Regions from separate parts of the Dactylosporangium sp. NPDC050588 genome, predicted to be linked through region 2. Evidence: riboswitches for the same ligand, from Rfam matches in the RefSeq annotation. Region 2 holds a riboswitch; each other region holds the start of a gene.
What was found. A riboswitch is a leader RNA that binds a small molecule or an ion and turns the genes downstream of it on or off. The one in region 2 is predicted to bind cobalamin.

Region 1 (2,928 bases), on a different contig from region 2:
TGCCGCACGCGTGGATCATGCGGACGGTGACCTGGGCGACGTCGGCGGGCAGCGCGGACAGGTCGGCCTCGGCGCGGATCGTCGCGAACGACCGCCGGTAGATCTCCGCGCCGTCCTTGACGTAGTCGAAACCACCGTCCGTGACGAAACCGGAGGCGCCGCCCTGGACGGCGCCGTCTGCGACGGACTCCTGAGCCGTCATGACAGCACCCGGTAGCCGTCGGCGGTCGCGAGCATCTCCACGTGCCTTCCCTTCGGTGCGCCGCAGCGCCGTTCGCAGCCGACCCAGTGCACCGGCAACGCATGGTCGAGACCGCCGAGGACGGCCGCGCGGGCGTCGGCGCGCACGTCGGCGAGGGCCTTCGCGCAGCCGGGCCGGCCGGCGCACGCCGTGACCCCGGCCCACGGCGTCGCGGGGTCGGTGCCGAGGCCGGCGGTCGTCAGCAGTGACTCGAGACGTCCAGCTTCTTCGACCGGCACGTCGGGCACGACGACGGTCCGCCACGGCGTGACGATGATCTCCCCCGACGCCGCCGCGACGAGCGCCGCCGACTGCTCCGGTGTCAGCAGCCCGAGTGGTACGACCACCGTCAGCGCGACCGGTCCCCCGACCTGCGGGGTCCGTCCGACCGCCGGCCCGGGCGAGCCTACGAACTGGTCAACGTCTGTACCGAGGGCGAACCCCAGGCGGGCCGCCACCCGGGCCGGGCCGTCGGTCAGCTCGGCCAGCCGCCACGCGGTGCCGCCCTGCGCCGCGCGCTCGTCCAGGAACGCCCGGGACGCCCGGAGCAGCAGCTCAGCGGGGTCGTCACCGGCCCGGCCCGCGGTCGGGAGCCCGGCGAGGAGGAGGCGGTCGCCGTGCAGGCCGACGTCGCCGCCGAGCGGGGACACGTCGCCGCGCCCGTCGTCGACGGTCACCAGGAACCGGCCGGGCAGCGCCGCCAGGGCGGGGTCGGCGCACAGCCCGGCGTCGAACGCGGCCACCACCGGCCGCACGTCCAGCTCGCCGAGGCCGTCGCGGCCGCTGAGCGGGCTGGCGATGATGTTGCGGACCCGCTCGTGGGTGTCCGACGGCAGCAGTCCCGCGGCGGTGAGCCTGGCCGCCAGCTCCGGCGACGCGTCCGGCCGCAGCCCTCTGATCTGCACGTTTCCGCGCGAGGTGAGCTCCAGGGCGGGGTCGCCGAGGTCCGCGGCGGCGGCGCGGAGGACCTCGAGGGCGGGGACGGGCAGCCGCCCGCCGGGCAGCCTGACGCGGGCCAGGCCACCGTCGGCCGCCGCGTGGACCTGCACGGCACCCGGGCACCGGTCCGGAGCGTCACGTCCACTGGCAGCCTGCACGCGCCGGATACTACTGCGCAGCACCCCGCCCGACCCAAGGAAGCCGACACCGAGGTGGGACGGGCGAGCTTGACGCAAGGAAGCCGTGACCGGCAGAGTTGGCGGTGCTGTACGGCGACGTGTGGAGGAAGCCGGTGTGAATCCGGCGCGGTCCCGCCACTGTGACCGGGGAGTGGACCTCCGACGACGGCCACCGGGCCCAGCGCCCCGGAGGCCGGAGACGACGGCCACCGGGTGCGAGCCCGGGAAGGCCGGAGGCGAGCGCCGATCCGGGAGCCAGGAGACTCTCCGCCGCCGGACCTTTCCCGACCGACTTGGGGCGCGGACCCCGAGGGAGGACCCCGGCGTGATCCTGCTGCTGTCGACGTCCGACACCGACCTGCTCAGCGCCCGTGCGAGCGGCGCGGCGTTCCGGCTGGCCAACCCGTCCCGCCTCACCGTGGAGGAGCTGCCGGCCCTGGCCGACGGTGCCGACCTGGTCGTGGTGCGGTTCCTGGGCGGCTACCGCGACTGGCAGGAGGGGTTCGACACGCTGCTGCGCCTGCCGGCGCCGGTGGTGCTGCTCGGCGGTGAGTCGCTGCCCGACGCGGAGCTGATGCGCCGCTCGACGGTGCCCGCCGGCGTCGCCGCGGAGGCCCACGCCTACTTCACCGAGGGCGGCCCCGCCAACCTCGCCGAGCTGCACAACTTCCTCTCCGACACGGTCCTGCTGACCGGCCACGGGTTCGCGCCGCCGGTGCAGACCCCCGCGTGGGGGGAGCTGGACCGGGAGTCCAAGGCCGACGGTCCGACCGTCGGGATCATCTACTACCGGGCGCACCACCTGGCGGGAAACACCGCGTTCGTGGAGACGCTCTGCGAGGCCGTCGAGGACGCGGGCGGGCGGGCCCTGCCGGTGTTCGCCTCGTCGCTGCGGGCCGCCCCGGCGGAGCTGCTCGACACGCTGCGGCAGGCGGACGCGCTGGTCGTCACGGTCCTCGCCGCGGGTGGCACCCGGCCCGCCGACGCGCAGGCCGGCGGCGAGGACGAGGCGTGGGACGTCGGCGCCCTGGCCGCGCTCGACGTGCCGATCCTGCAGGGGCTGTGCCTCACGAGCTCCCGCGACACCTGGGACGCCAACGACGACGGGCTGTCGCCGCTGGACACCGCGACGCAGGTCGCGATCCCGGAGTTCGACGGCCGGATCATCACGGTGCCGTTCTCGTTCAAGGAGATCGACGCCGACGGCCTCACCGTGTACGTCGCCGACCGGGAGCGGGCCGGCCGGGTCGCCGGGACCGCGGTCGCGCACGCCCGGCTGCGGCACCTGCGGCCCGAGGACCGCAAGATCGTGCTGATGCTCAGCGCGTACCCGACGAAGCACGCGCGGATCGGCAACGCGGTCGGCCTCGACACGCCCGCGAGCGTCGTGCGGCTGCTCGATGCGATGCACGCGCAGGGGTACGTCGGCGCCGACGGCTTCCCGAAGGACGGCGACGCGCTGATGCACACGCTCATCGCCGCCGGCGGGCAGGACGTGAACTGGCTCACCGAGGATCAGCTGCGCGGCAACCCGATCCGGATCTCCGCCGCCCGGTACCGGAGCTGGTT
Region 2 (2,928 bases):
GCCTCGTCGAACTCGGCACCGAACAGGTCGGGCAGCTCCGGCGCGTCGGACGGGTCGATGAGCGACCAATCGGCGTCGGCCTCGACCCGGCGCATGAACTCGTCCGGGATCCAGTTCGCGAGGTTCAGGTTGTGGGTGCGGCGGGCCTCTTCGCCGGTGTTGTCGCGCAGCTCCAGGAACTCCTCGATGTCCGGGTGCCACGGCTCCAGGTACACGCACGCGGCGCCCTTGCGCCGGCCGCCCTGGTTGACGGCGGCAACACCCGCGTCCAGGGTCTTCAGGAACGGCACGATGCCGTTGGACTTGCCGTTCGTGCCGCGGATGAGCGCGCCCCGGCCGCGCACCCGGGACCAGGAGATGCCGATCCCGCCGGAGAACTTCGACAGCTTCGCGACCTGGTGGTAGCGCTCGTAGATCGAGTCGAGCTCGTCGCGGGGCGAGTCGACCAGGAAACACGACGACATCTGGGTGTGCGCGGTGCCGGAGTTGAACAGCGTCGGCGAGCTCGGCAGATACGCGAGGGACGACATGAGCCGGTAGAAACCGATCGCCTCACCCGGGGTCTGCGACAGCCCGCACGCGACGCGCAGCAGCCAGTACTGCGGGGTCTCCACGACCAGTCTCGACGAAGGGTGGCGCAGCAGGTACCGGTCGGCGACGGTCCGCAGCCCGAAGTACTCGAAGCGCAGGTCGCCGTCGACGTCGACGGCGTCGTCGAGCTTGCGGGCGTTGCGGGCTACGAACGCCGCGGTGTCGTCGCTGATGAGGCCCTGCTGGTGCGCGTGCCGGATCGCCTGGCTGAAGCTCGCCACGCCCTGCCCGCGGACCTCCTTGTCGACGTACGCCGCGAGCAGCCGCGCCGCGAGCCGCGAGTACTGCGGCTCCTCACCGATCAGCTCCGCCGCCGTCTGGATCGACAGCTTGTCCAGCTCCGCCGTCGTCGCCCCGTCGTACAGTCCGCTGATCGTCTTCGTCGCCACCCGCAGCGGGTCGACCTCGTCGAGGTCGGCGACCCATCGCTCGACCGCCTTCACGATCTTGTTGACGTCGACCGGCTCCAGGTCGCCGTTGCGCTTGCGGACCTGCATCGCGTGCCGGCGCTGCTCCGGCGCCTTCCCGGCCGTCGCCTGGTCCTGCGTCACCGTCATGTGCTCCCCCTCGTCGCCTGCTCATCACCACCGGATGAACGCAGGGGGAAGCCCGCCACAGAAAGGCGCACGCGAGGAGCACCTGGCGATGGCGTCAGCCGTCCCACGCGGCATCCGACCACCGCACGCCGCCCTCGGCGCGCGGTGCGCTGGCAGGTCTTCGGACTCGCGGGCGCGACCGTCTCCGGTCACCTACTGGCCGTCGCTTCCCAGACCTCACGGTCCAGTGCTCAATGACAGCGTTCGTTCCCACTCACCGCTGCGGGGCAGTCCCGGACTCACACCGGGTTCCCTGTTGCCACGACCGCACCGAAGCGCGGCCGAACCAGCTGCAAGCGACACCATATATGGGTGCGGGCGAGAATTCACAACACCAGATCCTGTGTCGGCGTGTCGTGCCGTAGCTCACAGCCGGGTCCGCCGGCCGGCACCGGCGGACCCGGCCGTGGTCACGCGGGGACGGAGGGCGGGGCGCCGGACCCGAACGCCCAGCCCTCGACGGTACCGATGGCGGGGTCGTAACCGGTGGCGCCGAGGCTGCTGTAGTTCCAGGCACCGCCGGGCACTGCGTGCCAGTAGGACCAGTACGCCGACGCCGGCGGGGTGTTGACGCATGGCTCCGTGGCGGCGGTGGGCTTGCCGTTGATCCGGCAGATGAAGGCGAGGCTCCAGCGCTGGGTGCCGGTGACGGTGAACCCGGCGCCGCGGCCTGCGAGTCGGCGGCGGTGAGGGTGGCGAAGCCGGCGCCGGTCAGACCGGGCACGGCCTGCGCGGTCGCGCGGATCGCGGTGGCCGGGTCGAACCCGGTCGTCGTGTAGGTGATCGCGCCGCGGTCGGCGGCCGGGCCGGAGCAGCGCACCTGCAGGCCGAGCAGGAATCCGCGGGCCTTGAGCCAGGCGACCGGCCGGCCGGCGCCGCGCAGCGCCTGCGCGGCGAGGCCGGTGCTGTTGGCATTGCTCGACGCGGTGTCGGCCGCGGTAGGTCGGCCCGTAACACTCGATGATCACGCAGTCGTCGGTCAGTGTCGCCAGGACGCCCGCGATGTCATGGCGTCGCCAGGCGTCGAAGTGGTCGGTGAGCTGGTTCATTTGGCCTGCCTCGGCGCCTCGGCCCGGGGTCGGTGGTTCGACGAGCGAACCGCGTATGCCCAGTTGGCACAGCTGGGCGGTGACCCCCTGATTGCGGCCGACCATGTCCTGTACAACGCCAAGTCGGGCGGCTGTGACATGACCTCGGTCGATGCCTCGGCGCTCAGCAAGCCCAACATCCCGACCCCCGAACGGGCACAGGTTCGGCGCGGTCAGGGCTGCAGGAGCACACGCTGGGCGGCGCGCTCCAGCAAGGCCCGGTCGGTCGCGGCGGCGAGGGTGTCATGGGCCGGGTGGCTCAGCACCTGGACGATCGCGATGTCGAGATTCAGCGCCTGCAGCGTCCGTTCGGTCTGGGGCCCGGCATGACTGCCACCGGGGGTACGGATTCCGCCGATCAGCAGGACCGTGGTGCGCTCGTTGCGCACGGCGGCCGCGACGATCGGCATCGGCGTCACCACGGTCAGGCCGGCGACGTCGTCGAGCAGCTCCGTCAGCCGCACTGCCTTGGGGCCGCCCGAGATCCCGACCGCCATGCCCGGCTGGACGAGGCCCAGCGCCTCCTGGACCTCGTCCGGGGCCGGCCGATGCGCTGGCCGTGCCGGCTGCTCCTCGCCGATCGGCATGGCTCCGCCGCGGACCCGGTGCAACAGCCCGCGATCCGCGAGCACCTCCAGGTCCCGGCGGATCGT
Region 3 (2,928 bases), on a different contig from region 2:
GAGGCACACCATGCGCCCGCACGTGGAGATCGTCGACGAGCGTGACCTGATCTGGCACCTCGCCGAGTTCCAGCACGCCACCGGCACCGCCGAGCAGCGCAACCTCAGCTACGACGAGGAGGACGGGTCGGCCTCGCTGAAGGTCCGCTTCACCGGCGACTGGTCGCGGCCCGCCGGCGTACACGACGCGGACACCGAATGGTTCGTGCTGTCCGGACAGGTCGTCATCGGCGACACCGTCCTCGGGCCGGAGGGCTACTGGACCGCGCCCGCCGGCGTGTGGACCCCGCCGGTCACGGCGGCTGCCGGCACGGAGATCCTGCTGTTCCGCGAGTACGGCGACTGGCACTTCCACCCTGAGACCAAGGACCGCGAAACCGTGCGTCCCGACCAGAAGCTCGTCGTGCTCGACAGTGCCCGGATGCCGTGGATCGACGTCAAGGACGGCTCCCCGATGCGCTTCGACCTCGGCGGCACGCCGGTGCCGGGCCTGTTCATCAAGCTGCTGCACCGCGACGAGAAGACCGGCTTCTACACCCGGCTCATCAAGGCCAAGCCCGGCTGGCGGGAGGTGCCGCTCGCGCACCACCCGTGCTCCGAGGAGGCGTACTGCCTCGACGGCGGCTTCGACTACAACTTCGGCAAGATGTGGCCCGGCACGTACTTCTGGCGTCCGCCGCTGATCCGCCACGGCGACTTCACCGCCGACGCCGAGGCCGGCTGCACGTGGATCGTGCGCTCCGACGCGGACCTCGTCGACTGGTACACCGACAACGCCCGCGTCCAGATGCACGGCGACGCCACCAACTGGGGCGAGGGCTTCCCGCACAGCGCCGCGCCGCGGTTCATCGAGCCGGTCCGCTCCCGCAGCATCGGCCGCTGGAGCGACCCCACGCACCAGTGACGCAGCCGACACCCGCTCCCGCGGCGGTGCGTATGTATGGTGATGAGTGCAGCTGGTTCGGCCGGTCCTCCGGGACCGGCCGTGGCAACAGGGAATCCGGTGCGAATCCGGGACTGCCCCGCAGCGGTGAGTGGGAACGACCGCCGTCATTGAGCACTGGGCCGCAAGGCCTGGGAAGCGACGGCCAGTAGGCGACCCTGGACGACATCCAGGGTCACGCCCGCGAGTCCGAAGACCTGCCAGCGCACCGCGCGCCGCCCGGCGTGCGGTGGTCGGAGGCCGCGCGGGACGGCCGACGCCATCGACCGGCCCACGCGGCGCGCCGCCGTGCGGCCGGTGGCGTCCCCCCGTGCCAGTCCGGCCGTCGTGACTGTGCACCGAGGGGACACATGAGCACCACATTCGGGCTGAGCACCGTGCTCGGCTACCCACGCATCGGCGGAAACCGCGAGCTGAAGCGGGCCGTCGAGGCCTACTGGGCCGGCACCATCGACGAGGACACCCTGGAGCGCACGGCGGCGACGCTGCGCGCCGACGTGTGGCAGACGCTGCGCAACGCCCGCCTCGCGGCGATCCCGTCGAACACGTTCTCCTACTACGACCACGTCCTCGACACCGCCGTCGCGGTCGGGGCGACACCCACGCGGTTCACCGCGCTCGGGCTGTCGAAGCTCGACACGTACTTCGCCATGGCCCGCGGCGTGGACGCCGAGCCGGCGCTCGAACTGACGAAGTGGTTCGGCACCAACTACCACTACCTGGTGCCGGAGATCGGACCCGACACCGTCTTCGCCGCCGACCCGGCCAAGGCGCTGCGGGAGCACGCCGAGGCCCGCGCCCTGGGCGTCGAGACCCGGCCGGTGCTGGTCGGACCGGCCACGTTCCTGCTGCTGGCCAAGGGCGACGACCCGTTCGCCCGGCTCGACGACCTGGTCGGCGTCTACGCCGAGATCCTCGCCGCCCTCGCGGATGCGGGTGTCTCGTGGGTACAGCTGGACGAGCCCGCCTACGCCACCGACCGCGGCCCGGACGAGATCGCCGCGCTGCGCCGCGCCTACGCCCGGCTCGGCGCGCTCAGGGCCCGGCCCGAGCTCTTCGTCGCCACGTACTTCGGCGAGATCGGCGACGCCCTGCCGGCCCTGCTGGACACGCCGGTCGAGGCGATCGGCCTCGATCTCGTCGCCGGCCCCGGCAACCTCGACCGGCTCGCGGCCGCCGGCCCCCTCGGCGGCAGGACGATCGTCGCGGGGCTCGTCGACGGCCACAACGTCTGGCGCACCGACCTGCGCGCCGCGGTCGCCGCCGGGGCGGTCGTCGCCGGCCTGGCCGACCACGTGGCGGTGTCCACGTCCTGCTCGCTGCTGCACGTGCCGGTGGACCTGTCCGTCGAGACCCGCCTCGACCCGGGCCTGCACGAGCGGCTCGCGTTCGCGCGGCAGAAGGTCGACGAGGTCGTGCTCCTCGGCCGCGCGCTGCGCGACGGCACGGCGCACCTGCCCGCGCCGCTGCCCCCGCCCCCGGCGGCGTGGCGGCACGACGAGGTGCGGGCCCGGCTCGCCGCCCTCACCGCCGCGGACCGGCGGCGCGGCGACTCCACCGCCCGCGCCGCCCGCCAGCAGGAACTGCTCGGGCTGCCCGACCTGCCGACGACCACGATCGGCTCGTTTCCGCAGACCGCCGAGCTGCGCGGGGCCCGCGCCGCGCTGGCCGCCGGCACCCTCGACGACGAGGGCTACGCCGCGCTGATGCGGGCCGAGATCCGGCGGGTCGTCCAGTTGCAGGAGGACCTCGGCCTGGACGTGCTCGTGCACGGCGAGCCGGAGCGCAACGACATGGTGCAGTACTTCGCCGAGCAGCTGTCCGGGTTCGCCGCCACCGGGCACGGCTGGGTGCAGTCGTACGGCTCCCGCTGCGTCCGCCCGCCGATCCTGCACGGCGACGTGGCCCGCAGTGCGCCGATGACGGTCGGGTGGGCCACGTTCGCCCAGTCGCTGACCACCAGGCCCGTCAAGGGGATGCTCACC
Region 4 (2,928 bases), on a different contig from region 2:
GGCCTGCCGCGCAGGGAGAGCCTCGAGCCCGGGGGCGGCGTCGGCCAGCTGCAGCCGCCGCGGCTGGGCGCGCGGCCGGAGCCGCTCGACGCCGCTCTGTCCCCGGTGCGCGCCGCGATGGCGGACCTGCGCCTGCGCGTGCCGGGGGTCCGCGGCAGCGTGCTCGCCGGCGTCGACGGCCTGCTGGTCACCTACGACCTGGGCGCGTACGACGCCGGCGGAGGCACCGAGCCGCACGACGCGGCCGCGCTCGCGGCGACGACGTTCGGCCTGGGCCGGCAGGTGGCGCTGGTGCTGGGGCAGTCACCGTTCCGGGACGCGACCATGCGCAACGACGGCGGCTACTTCACCGTGTACGCCGTGGACGGCAGCACGCTGCTCGCGGTGCTCGGCAGCGACGGGCTCAACGTCGCCCGCCTGCACCTGGAGGCCCGCCCGACCTGCCAGCAGCTCGCCGCGCTGCTCTGAGCCCCGCCCCGGTCCCGCCCGGCACCGTGCCCGCCCCACGCGGCGCCGGCTACCAGCGGTCGTGGTGCACGGCGTCGGCGAGCGGGGCCCGGCGGCGCCAGCCGTGCCGCTCCAGGTCGGGGACGGACTCCAGGTGGGTCACCGGGCCCAGGCACAGCCACGCGACCGGGCGGATGCCGGCCGGGACGCCCAGCAGCTCACGGACGAACGGCTCGCGGTAGAACGACACCCAGCCGACGCCGAGCCCCTCCGCGGTCGCGGCCAGCCACAGGTTCTGGATGGCGAGGCAGACGGAGTAGAGGCCGGCGTCGGCGATCGCGTGCCGGCCGAGGACCGCCGGGCCGCCGCGGCCGGGGTCGTACGTGACGACCACGGACAGGGTCGCCTCCAGCACGCCGTCGATCTTGATGCGGGCGAAGGCCGCGGCCCGGTCGGCGTCCAGCGTCGCGGCGAACGTGTCGCGCTCGGTGCGGACGTGGTCGTGGAAGGCGCCGCGCAGGGCGGGGTCGCGGACGAGGACGAAGTCCCACGGCTGGGACAGGCCGACGCTCGGCGCGGCGTGGGCGGCGCCCAGCACGCGGTCGAGGACGTCGCCGGGGATCGGCGCGCCGGTGAACTGGCCGCGCACGTCGCGGCGGCGGTGCACGACGTCGTACAGGTCGGTGCTCATCAGGGCAGGCTCCCGCTGCTCGTGGCCGCCCGTCAGGGACGGCCGGTGGCCGCGAGGCCGGTCTTCGGACTCTCGGATCAACGCCTGCACCGTCCGCCTTCCCAGCCCTGAGGCCAGTGACCGCGCACCGCTGGTGCGCATGGACGGCAGCTCCCCGATCACCGCGGCGGGCCCGTGCCGGATTCACACCGGCTTCCCGATTCTCCCCGGTCGCCCGGGGCACCTCGCTTCAGTTCGTGCCGTCCGGCAGCATACGCGGCGGCCCGGCCGGGCCGCGGCAATAGCGGCCCGTCGGGGCTCAGTCCGCGGCATTCGCGGCCCGTCGGGGCTCAGGGCACGCAGAGCCGGTAGTGGGTGGTGAGCCGGCCGTCCTCGACGAGGTGGAACGCGAGCGCCGGCGGCGGCTCGGGCCGGTCCTCGGGCTCCCACGGCAGCACCATCGTCGACTCGACGCCCGGCGCGGCGAGCACGGGCACGCCCGCGAACGTGCCGACGGCGGCGCTGTGGACGTGCCCGCACAGGACGGCGAGCACGTCCGGGTGGCGGCGGAGGACGTCGGCGAGCCGCCCGGCGCCGAGCTGGCGGACCTGGTCCGCGGCGGGCTTGCCCACCGGCACCGGCGGATGATGGCAGCACACGAACGCGGGCGTGCCCGCCGCCGCAGCGAGGGTGCCGTCGAGCCACCGGAGGGTGCCGTCGTCGAGCCAGCCCTCGGCGTGCCCGGGCACCGACGAGTCGCACAGCGCGAACAGCACCCCCGCCACGGTCTCGGCGCGGTCGGTCCGGAACGCGGCCGGGTCGTCGTGGTTGCCGGGCACCGCGAGGACGGGCACACCGAGCTTCCGGAGGCGGCCGAACGCCGCGTATTCGGCGTCGAGTCCGTGGTCGGCGACGTCGCCGGTGACGAGCACGGCGTCCACCGGTTCGCGGAGGCTGCCGATGTACGCGATGACGCGGTCGAACCGGTCGGTCGGCTGCGCGCCGAGGTGGAGGTCGCTGAGGTGGGCGATGAGCACCCCTGCCGGTTACCCCGGCCGGCGCGCGGCTACCGCGGCGGGCGCGCGCCATCCGCGACGGTCCCGCGGCGCCTGCGGCGGGTGCGCGTTGCCCGTGGCGGTCCCGTGGCGGGTGCGCATTGCCCGCGGGGGTTCGTGGCTACCGCAGCAGGTGTGCGCTGCCCGCGGTTTCGAAGGCGGCGCGGACGTCGGCGATGCCCTCGGTGAAGTGGGCCCAGCTGTCGACGTGGACCGGCACCACGGTCTTCGCGTCCAGGAGCCTGGCCGCCGCCAGCATCCCCGCCGCGCCGAGGGTGAGGTCGGCGTCGCCGAGCAGGGCGGTGCGGGCCCGGCCGCCGAACAGGATCGCCACGTCGACGGACGGGAAGCGCGCCGCGACCGCGGCGACGACGTCCAGCGACGCGTTGTCGCCGCTGACGTAGACGGTCGGCAGGCCGTCGCCGTGCAGGACGAACCCGGTGACCGGGCCGGTGAGGTGCTCGGTGCCGTCGGGGCCGTGCCGCGCGGGGACGGCGGTGACCCGCACGTGGCCGCCGCCGGGCCGGGGCAGGTCGGTGTGGGACCACGGCTCCAGGCCGGTGACCTGGCCGCCCAGGCGGGCGGCCGCCGCCGGGGTGCTGAGCACCACCGGTACCGATGCCGCGAACGCACGACCGAGGGTGTCGAGGTTGTCGGGGTGCTGGTCGTGCGAGAGCAGCACGACGTCGACGGCGCCGGCGTCGTCGGGGGTGCCGGCGGCGGGCTCGGTCTTGGTCAGCACGCGGCTGCCGAGCG

Region 1: another riboswitch for cobalamin. It lies ahead of cobN (cobaltochelatase subunit CobN); the one in region 2 lies ahead of AB0I21_RS26655 (ribonucleoside-diphosphate reductase subunit alpha).
Region 3: another riboswitch for cobalamin. It lies ahead of metE (5-methyltetrahydropteroyltriglutamate--homocysteine S-methyltransferase); the one in region 2 lies ahead of AB0I21_RS26655 (ribonucleoside-diphosphate reductase subunit alpha).
Region 4: another riboswitch for cobalamin. It lies ahead of bluB (5,6-dimethylbenzimidazole synthase); the one in region 2 lies ahead of AB0I21_RS26655 (ribonucleoside-diphosphate reductase subunit alpha).

Annotation. Positions count from the first base shown of each region.
Region 1 covers NZ_JBFAJA010000154.1:9,771-12,698, forward strand. Annotated here, with positions in the region: gene AB0I21_RS55305 (precorrin-8X methylmutase) at 1-202, opposite strand, end outside; gene AB0I21_RS55310 (precorrin-3B synthase) at 199-1,338, opposite strand; cobalamin riboswitch at 1,424-1,646, shown strand; gene cobN (cobaltochelatase subunit CobN) at 1,685-2,928, shown strand, end outside.
Region 2 covers NZ_JBFAJA010000039.1:57,073-60,000, reverse strand. Annotated here, with positions in the region: gene AB0I21_RS26655 (ribonucleoside-diphosphate reductase subunit alpha) at 1-1,148, opposite strand, end outside; cobalamin riboswitch at 1,282-1,493, opposite strand; gene AB0I21_RS26650 (DeoR family transcriptional regulator) at 2,449-2,928, opposite strand, start outside.
Region 3 covers NZ_JBFAJA010000071.1:46,633-49,560, reverse strand. Annotated here, with positions in the region: gene AB0I21_RS39820 (DUF4437 domain-containing protein) at 11-904, shown strand; cobalamin riboswitch at 941-1,163, shown strand; gene metE (5-methyltetrahydropteroyltriglutamate--homocysteine S-methyltransferase) at 1,294-2,928, shown strand, end outside.
Region 4 covers NZ_JBFAJA010000018.1:125,067-127,994, forward strand. Annotated here, with positions in the region: gene AB0I21_RS15055 (roadblock/LC7 domain-containing protein) at 1-468, shown strand, start outside; gene bluB (5,6-dimethylbenzimidazole synthase) at 518-1,138, opposite strand; cobalamin riboswitch at 1,176-1,380, opposite strand; gene AB0I21_RS15065 (metallophosphoesterase) at 1,468-2,154, opposite strand; gene AB0I21_RS15070 (MBL fold metallo-hydrolase) at 2,294-2,928, opposite strand, start outside.